Regions from separate parts of the Nocardioides sp. P4_G4 genome, predicted to be linked through region 1. Evidence: predicted binding sites of a transcription regulator. Region 1 holds the regulator's gene; the other holds the start of a gene.

Region 1 (3,195 bases):
CCGTGCAGTGCAGGTCGTTGCCGTGGCGCGTGAAGGTCGGGTGCGCGTCGACGTGGATCTCGACGTAGAGGTCTCCGGMAGGGCCGCCGCCGGGACCGACCTCGCCCTGGTCGCTGAGCTGCACGCGGGTGCCGTGGTCGACCCCGGCCGGGATCTTGACCGTGAGGCTGCGGCGCGACCGCACGCGACCGTCGCCCGAGCACTCGCGGCAGGGGTCGGGGATGATCTGGCCGAAGCCGCGGCAGGCCGCGCACGGGCGCAGGGTGCGGATCTCGCCCAGGAACGAGCGCTGCACCTGGGCGACCTCACCGGCGCCGCGGCAGGTCTCGCAGGTGACGGGCTTGGTGCCGGGCGAGGCGCCGTCGCCGTGGCAGGTCGAGCAGACGACCGCGGTGTCGACCTTCAGGTCCTTGGTCGTGCCGAAGGCCGCCTCCGCGAGCTCGACGTCGAGGCGGATCAGGGCGTCCTGCCCGCGGCGCATCCGCTGACGCGGACCACGACCCTGGCCACCGCCGCCGGCACCGGGGGCGCCGCCCCCGAAGAACGCGTCCATGATGTCGGTGAACGAGAAGCCCTGGCCCTGGCCGAATCCCGACGCGCCGCCACCGAAGGGGTCGCCGCCGCGGTCGTACGCCGACCGCTTCTGCGGGTCGGAGAGGACCTCGTAGGCGCGGGACACCTCCTTGAACTTCTCCTGCGTCGCCGGGTCCGGGTTGACGTCCGGGTGGAGCTGGCGGGCGAGGCCCCGGTAGGCCTTCTTGATGGCAGCCGCGTCCGCGTCACGGGAGACGCCGAGCAGCTCGTAGAGGTCCTGGGTCACTGGTGTCCTTCGTCGAGGATCCGGGAGACGTACCGTGCGACGGCGCGCACGGCAGCCATGGATCCGGGGTAGTCCATGCGGGTGGGGCCCACCACGCCGAGCGTGGCGAAGGCCTGGTCTGCGGGGCCGTAGCCGGTGGCCACGACACTGGTCGAGGAGAGTTGCGTGTAGGGCCCCTCGTGGCCGATGCGCACCGTCACCGAGTCGCCGGAGGTGGCCTCACCGAGGAGCTTGAGCAGCACCACGTGCTCCTCGAGCGCCTCGAGCAACGGCCGGACGGCGGTGTCGAAGTTGTCGCCGAAGCGCGCCAGGTTGGCCGCTCCGCCGACCGCCACCCGCTCGTCGCTGCGGTGGTCGGACATCGCCTCGGCCAGGGCCGTGACGACGTCACGGGTGAGGGCGGCCGTGTCGGGAGCGACCTCGTCGGGAAGACGTCCGAGGGCGGCCGCAGCATCGGCGATCCGCTCCCCCGCCGCCGCCCGGTTGACCCGGGTGCGCACGTCGGCGAGCTGCTCGTCGGTGAGCCCGGCACCGAGCTCGACGAGCCGCTGCTCGACCCGCCCGGTGCTGAGGATGAGGATCACCATCACCCGGGTCGGTGTCAGCGAGACGAGCTCGACGTGACGCACCGTGCTGCGCGAGAGGGTGGGGTACTGCACGATCGCGACCTGGCGGGTGAGCTGGCTCAGCAGCCGCACCGAGCGGCGTACGACGTCGTCGAGGTCGACCGCACCGTCGAGCAGGGTGGTGATCGCCCTCCGCTCGGCCGCGCTCATGGGCTTGACGCCGGTCAGCCGGTCGACGAAGAGCCGGTAGCCCTTGTCCGTCGGCACGCGCCCGGCACTGGTGTGCGGCTGGTGGATGAAGCCCTCGTCCTCCAGGGCGGCCATGTCGTTGCGCACCGTCGCCGGCGAGACGCCCAGGCTGTGACGCTCGACCAGGGCCTTGGAGCCCACGGGCTCCTCGGTCGCGACGTAGTCCTCCACGATCGCGCGGAGGACGGCGAGCCTGCGGTCCTCGACCATCGCGTCCTCCTCTCCTCGTCCGGGCCACCTGCCCTCGGGTCCTACGAGCACCGTGTCTGGCACTCGCTGAGCATGAGTGCCAAGCCTACTAGGGTCGCTCCCATGACTGACACCAGCGAGACGTCGATCGTCGAGATCGCCCCACGCGTGTGGGTGGCGCACCACGAGTGGATGCACGTCAACATCACCCTGGTGGGTGGCTCCGACGGTCTCGTCATGATCGACACGCACGGCTCGGCACGCGCCGCGCGCGAGGTCTCCGACGTCGTACGGCGTCTCGGCGCCGGTCCGGTGACGGCACTCGTCAACACCCACGACCACTGGGACCACTGGTTCGGCAACGACGTGATGGTGTCCGACGTCGGCGAGGTGCCGATCCACGCCACCGAGTTCGCGGTCGAGCAGATGGAGCGGGCCGGAGCGCGGCCCGATCCCGGACAGTTCCGCGGGCGGCCCCGGGAGGAGGAGATCCTCGCCACGGCGCTGCGACCCGCCACCCGCGCCTTCTCCTCGGCCATCGTCCTCGACCTCGGCGACCGGGCGGTCGAGCTGATCCACCCGGGACGCGGCCACACGGCCGGCGACCTGGTGGTGCGCGTGCCGGACGCCGACGTGATGGTCGCCGGCGACCTCGTCGAGGAGTCCGACAAGCCCTTCATCGGCGACGACTCGTTCCCGCTGGAGTGGCCGCTCACCCTCGACCTGGTGCTGGGGCTGACGACGGACGACACCGTGGTGGTCCCCGGGCACGGGCGCGTCGTGGACAAGGACTACGTGCAGGAGCAGCGCACCGAGCTCGGCATCATCGCCGAGACGATCCGCGACCTCGCCGGCCGGGGCATCCCCGTCGGCCGCGCCCTCGATGAGGGCGAGTGGCCGTGGGACGAGAAGCTGCTCACCTCGGCGGTGCGGCTCGGCTACGAGCACCTGCCCCGGAGCCAGAAGCGCCTTCCGCTCATCTGAACCTCTGTAGGGGGGTGTACGGGCGACCCGGACCTGGCGTAGGAACGACGCATGACCGAATCCAGCGATCTCCCCCAGGCCAGCGCGACCACCAGCGAGGCCGATGCCGACCACGAGGGCGGCAGCAAGTCCCCCGACGAGCAGCAGCTCGCGGGTGTCTCCGACGACCAGCTCCCCGAGGACCTCCAGCCGGGCGAGGACAACCCGCTCGCGGAGCCCCTCGACCCCGACGACGAGGCGACCAAGGACGCGGACGAGCTCGGCATGGACGACACGCAGGACGACACGACCGGCACCTACGAGTCCTCGGGCGAGACCCCCAGCACCGAGACGTCCGGCAGCGGGGACGACGAGACCGACCCAGAGTCCGTCAGCGGCGACGGTGCC
Region 2 (5,470 bases), on a different contig from region 1:
GGATCGGCCCGAAGCCGGCGACCAGGGTCTCCACCCACGAGTCGCGCGGGGTCCAGAGCACCGGGTTGACGTCGCGCTCGTCGCCGATCGTGCCGTGCACGCTGTCGGTCGGGGTGGCGGCCGCGCAGAAGCTGCCGAAGCCGTGGGTCGGGTGCAGCCCCACGACGTCGTCGAGGGCACCGAGCTGGCGGGCGCTCTCCCACTGGGCCCGCCCCATCATCCGGCTCAGCAGCGGATCGACGAGGTCGGTACGGCCCACGGTGCCGTGCAGCAGGCTGCCGCCGGAGAAGACGGTGCGGGCCCCCGTCTCGGGGTCGGTCACCAGGAAGGACTGGTGGTGCAGCGTGTGGCCCGGGGTCGAGAGCACCTGGACCACCAGGTCGCCGACCCCGAGGATGTCGCCGCCGCGCACCCCGGTGCGGTCGACGTGCACGCGCTCGTCGGCCGAGAGCCAGTACTCCGCGCCGTGGCGCCGGGCCAGGCCCGGACCGCCCGAGACGTAGTCGTTGTGCACGTGGGTGTCGGCGACGGCAGTGATGCGGACGCCGGCCTCCTCCGCGGCCAGCTCGAGCGGGCGGACGTCCCGCGGCGGGTCCACGACCAGGGCGTGGCGCCCGTCGTGGACCAGGTGTGCGTGGTTCCCGAGCTCCGGGACCTCGACGACGACGACCTCCATGGTGCTGCCCCCTGTACTTCCGAAGATGCGCGTGCTTCCTCTGCTGCGCTGATTCCCACCGTGGTGCGTGATTCCCACCGCGGTGCGTGCTTCGCATGCTACCTAAAGTTTATCAACACACTTATATTAAATGGGCGTGGGCTGGACCTCTAGCCTCGGCCCGTGCTCACCACCGCCCTCGCCGGCCTGCTCGCCGGGCTGTCCCTCATCGTCGCCATCGGCGCGCAGAACGCGTTCGTGCTGCGGCAGGGGATCCGCCGCGAGCACGTGGGGGCGGTCGCGCTCCTGTGCTCCGTCGCCGACGCGGTGCTGATCGTCGCGGGGGTGACCGGCATCGGCAGGCTCGTGGAGCGGTCGCCGGTGGTGCTCGACGTGGTGCGGTGGGCCGGGGCGGCGTTCCTCCTCGCCTACGCCGTGCTCGCGCTGCGGCGGGCCGTGCGCCCCGGCGAGCTGCACGCGGCGACAGGCGGCGCGCGGGTCGGGCTCCGACCGGTGCTGACCACCGCAGCGGCACTGACCTTCCTCAACCCGCACGTCTATCTCGACACCGTGCTGCTGCTCGGCTCCCTCGCCAACCAGCACGGCGACGACGGCCGCTGGGCCTTCGCCCTGGGGGCCGTCCTCGGCAGCTTCCTGTGGTTCTTCGGCCTGGCGTACGGCGCGCGCCGGCTCGCTCCGCTCTTCGCCCGGCCCGCTGCGTGGCGGGTGCTCGACGGCCTGATCGCCCTGGTGATGACGGCGATCGCGCTCTCGCTCCTGCTGGGCGGCTGAGCGGGGGAGCGGGTCGTTAGGGTTCCGTCGTGGTCTCCCTCTCCCCGCGCCAGGTCGTCTCCGCCGTGCGCCGCCGCGTGGGCGGTGGTGCCGCCGGGCCCGTCGTGCCCCCCGCCGAGCCGACGCCCCAGCAGCGCCGCCGTGAGCGGCGGCAGCGGCTGCGGGCGATGAGCCTGACCGAGCTCGCCGAGGAGTTCGGCACCGACAAGTGGGGCGTGCACCGCTACACCCCGCACTACGAGCGGCACCTCGAGCACCTGCGTCGCCGCGAGTTCACGCTGCTGGAGATCGGCGTGGGCGGCTACACCCGGCGCAAGCGCAGCGGTGCCTCGCTGAAGATGTGGCGCTGGTTCTTCCCCCGGGCCACGATCGTGGGCCTGGACATCGAGGACAAGTCGTTCATCGACCAGGGCCCGATCGTGACCTACCGGGGCGACCAGACGGACCCCGACGTCTTCCGGCGGATCTTCGCCGAGCGGGGGGTGCCGCTGGTGGTGGTCGACGACGGCAGCCACGTGCCGGCCCACGTGCGGGAGACCTTCGCGATCGTCTTCCCGTTGCTCCCGGACGGGGCGATCTACTGCATCGAGGACACCCAGACGTCGTACTGGCCGGCGTGGGGTGGTCAGCTCGACCCGCGCGCGTCTGGCACGTCGATGGACATGGTGAAGGACCTCGTGGACGGCCTCAACCACGAGGAGCTCCTCGTGGAGGGCTACGAGCCGAGCTACACCGACACGCACGTGCGGGCCGTGCACTGCTACCACAACCTCGTCGTCATCGAGAAGGGTGACAACCGCGAGGGGACCAACCGCGACACCAGCTCGGGGCACTTCCACGGCACCTCGCCGGACCCCGCGGCCGACCCGAAGGAGACCCGATGACCATGCTGCTCGCCACCAGCTCCGACTGGCCGGCCGGTGAGCCGGGCGGACCTGCCCTCGAGTCGGCCCTCGCCGAGCGGGGTGTCGAGGCCCGCTGGGCGGTCTGGGACGACGCGGACGTCGACTGGGCCGGCGCCGACCTCGTCGCCGTGCGGTCGACGTGGGACTACATCGACCGGCCCGGGGAGTTCCTCGACTGGGCGCGCTCGCTGGAGCAGTCCCGGCTGCTCAACGGTGCCGACGTCTTCGGCTGGAACGTCGACAAGGCCTACCTGACCCGGCTCTCCGGGGTCCCGGTGGTGCCCACCGTCACCGCCGACGACCGGGACGCCCTCGCGGACGCCGTACGCCGCTTCGGCCGCACCGTCGTCAAGCCGCGGGTGGGTGCCGGCGGGGCCGGCGTCCTCGTGGTCGACGACCCGGACGACGAGCGGCTCGGCCGCGACTTCGTCGACCATCCCGAGCTGCCGATGGCCCGCGGCCCCTGGATCGCCCAGCCGCTCGTCGAGTCCGTGCGCACGGTGGGGGAGACCTCGGTCTTCGTCCTCGACGGCGTGGCCGTCTCCCAGGTCGACAAGGTGCCGGGCGGCGACGAGATCCGGGTCCACGAGCACTTCGGCGGGGAGTCCGCCCCGGTGGCGCTGCGGCCCGAGCTGGCGGAGCTCGCCACCGCCGCGATGCTGGCGGCCGCCGACTTCACCGGCCGGCCGCTCGACTACGGACGCGTCGACCTGCTCCACCACGAGGGGCAGTGGTGCGTGAGTGAGCTCGAGGTCACCGAGCCCGGGCTCTACCTCGACGTGCTGCCCGCCAACGCTGCCCCCTTTGCCGACCTCGTCGTCGCCCGGCTGGGCTGAGCCGCATGGACCACACCTACGCGCTGGACCTGGAGTGGAGGGGCAATCGCGGCAGCGGCACCAGCGGCTACCGCGACTACGCCCGCGACGTCGTGCTGCGGGCGTCCGGCAAGCCTGAGCTCGAGGGGTCGGCGGACCCGACCTTCCGTGGCGACGCCGCCCGGTGGAACCCCGAGGAGCTGCTCGTCGCCGCGCTCGCGCAGTGCCACCTGCTGTCCTACCTCCACATGGCGGTCACCCACGGCGTCGTCGTCACGGCGTACGCCGACTCACCCGTCGGCACCATGGCGCAGCACGGGATCGGTGGCCACTTCACCCGCGTCCTGCTGCGGCCGGTGGTGACAGTGGCCGACTCCTCGCAGGTCGAGACCGCCCTGCGCATCCACCGGGAGGCGGGCGAGGCCTGCTTCATCGCGTCCTCGGTGAACTTCCCCGTGGAGCACGAGCCGACCGTCCGCGTCGGCCCCTGAGGCGGGTCCACCGTCGCACGAGATCGTTTGCACTCGACGGGGCCGAGTGCTAAACATGACGCTGGCACTCTCATCAGGAGAGTGACAACTCGGCATCGGTGACGCTGAGGTCCGTGCGTCGACGGGAATGGTCCGTCGAGCCGTGCGGGTCGTCCGTCGCGGGCAGCCCACCGACGCCACACACCACAGACTCATTCCGAAGGAAATCGCTGAGTTATGGCCAAGCTGATTGCTTTCAACGAGGAAGCCCGCCGCGGCCTCGAGCGGGGTATGAACACCCTCGCCGACGCGGTCAAGGTGACCCTGGGCCCCAAGGGCCGCAACGTCGTGCTGGAGAAGAAGTGGGGCGCCCCCACGATCACCAACGACGGTGTCTCGATCGCCAAGGAGATCGAGCTCGAGGACCCCTACGAGAAGATCGGCGCCGAGCTGGTCAAGGAGGTCGCCAAGAAGACCGACGACGTCGCCGGTGACGGCACGACGACGGCCACCGTCCTGGCCCAGGCCATGGTCCGCGAGGGCCTGCGCAACGTCGCGGCCGGCGCCAACCCGATGGGCCTCAAGCGCGGCATCGAGGCTGCGGTGACCGCGGTCTCCGAGCAGCTGCTCTCCATGGCCAAGGAGGTCGAGACCCGCGAGCAGATCGCGGCCACGGCCACCATCTCCGCCGGTGGCGACACCACCGTCGGTGACGCCATCGCCGAGGCGATGGACAAGGTCGGCAAGGAAGGCGTCATCACCGTCGAGGAGTCGAACACCTTCGGCATCGACCTCGAGCTGACCGAGGGCATGCGCTTCGACAAGGGCTACATCTCGGCCTACTTCGCCACCGACCTCGAGCGCATGGAGGCGGTGCTGGAGGACCCCTACATCCTCATCGCCAACTCCAAGGTCTCCACGGTCAAGGACCTCCTCCCGCTGCTGGAGAAGGTCATGCAGTCCGGCAAGCCGCTGCTGATCATCGCCGAGGACGTCGACGGCGAGGCGCTGTCGACCCTGGTCGTCAACAAGATCAAGGGCACCTTCAAGTCCGTGGCCGTCAAGGCCCCCGGCTTCGGTGACCGCCGCAAGGCCATGCTCCAGGACATCGCCATCCTCACCGGTGGCCAGGTCATCTCCGAGGAGGTCGGCCTCAAGCTCGAGTCGGCCGGCATCGAGCTCCTCGGCCAGGCCCGCAAGGTCGTCATCACCAAGGACGAGACCACCATCGTCGAGGGCGCCGGCGACCAGGGCCAGATCGAGGGACGGGTCAACCAGATCCGCGCCGAGATCGAGAAGTCGGACTCCGACTACGACCGCGAGAAGCTGCAGGAGCGCCTGGCCAAGCTGGCCGGCGGTGTCGCGGTGATCAAGGTCGGCGCGGCCACCGAGGTCGAGCTCAAGGAGCGCAAGCACCGCATCGAGGACGCTGTCCGCAACGCCAAGGCTGCGGTCGAGGAGGGCATCGTCGCCGGCGGCGGCGTCGCGCTCGTCCAGGCCGGCACCGAGGCCTTCGGCAAGCTCGACCTGTCGGGTGACGAGGCCACCGGCGCCAACATCGTCAAGGTCGCCATCGAGGCCCCGCTCAAGCAGATCGCGATCAACGCCGGTCTCGAGGGTGGCGTCGTCTCGGAGAAGGTGCGCAACCTGACCCCGGGCCACGGCCTCAACGCGGCCACCGGCGACTACGTCGACATGATCGCCGAGGGCATCATCGACCCCGCCAAGGTGACCCGCTCGGCCCTGCAGAACGCCGCCTCCATCGCGGCGCTGTTCCTCACCACCGAGGCCGTCGTGGCCGACAAGCCCGAGAAGGCTCCCGCCATGGGCGGC

Evidence for each region. Region 1 encodes HrcA, which represses chaperone genes, less so after heat shock. Its sites were predicted from a motif close to TTGGCACTCGNNNNNNNCGAGTGCCAA; they were not measured.
Region 2: the regulator HrcA is predicted to act here: its motif matches at 3,685-3,711, upstream of groL (chaperonin GroEL).

Annotation. Positions count from the first base shown of each region.
Region 1 covers NZ_JBFUKA010000048.1:38-3,232, reverse strand. The annotation lists gene dnaJ (molecular chaperone DnaJ) at 1-820, opposite strand, end outside; gene hrcA (heat-inducible transcriptional repressor HrcA) at 817-1,845, opposite strand; gene AC1DQF_RS12455 (MBL fold metallo-hydrolase) at 1,948-2,808, shown strand; gene AC1DQF_RS12450 (hypothetical protein) at 2,860-3,195, shown strand, end outside.
Region 2 covers NZ_JBFUKA010000005.1:38,418-43,887, forward strand. The annotation lists gene AC1DQF_RS02175 (rhodanese-like domain-containing protein) at 1-676, opposite strand, end outside; gene AC1DQF_RS02180 (LysE/ArgO family amino acid transporter) at 839-1,447, shown strand; gene AC1DQF_RS02185 (hypothetical protein) at 1,477-2,331, shown strand; gene AC1DQF_RS02190 (ATP-grasp domain-containing protein) at 2,328-3,188, shown strand; gene AC1DQF_RS02195 (OsmC family protein) at 3,194-3,658, shown strand; gene groL (chaperonin GroEL) at 3,875-5,470, shown strand, end outside.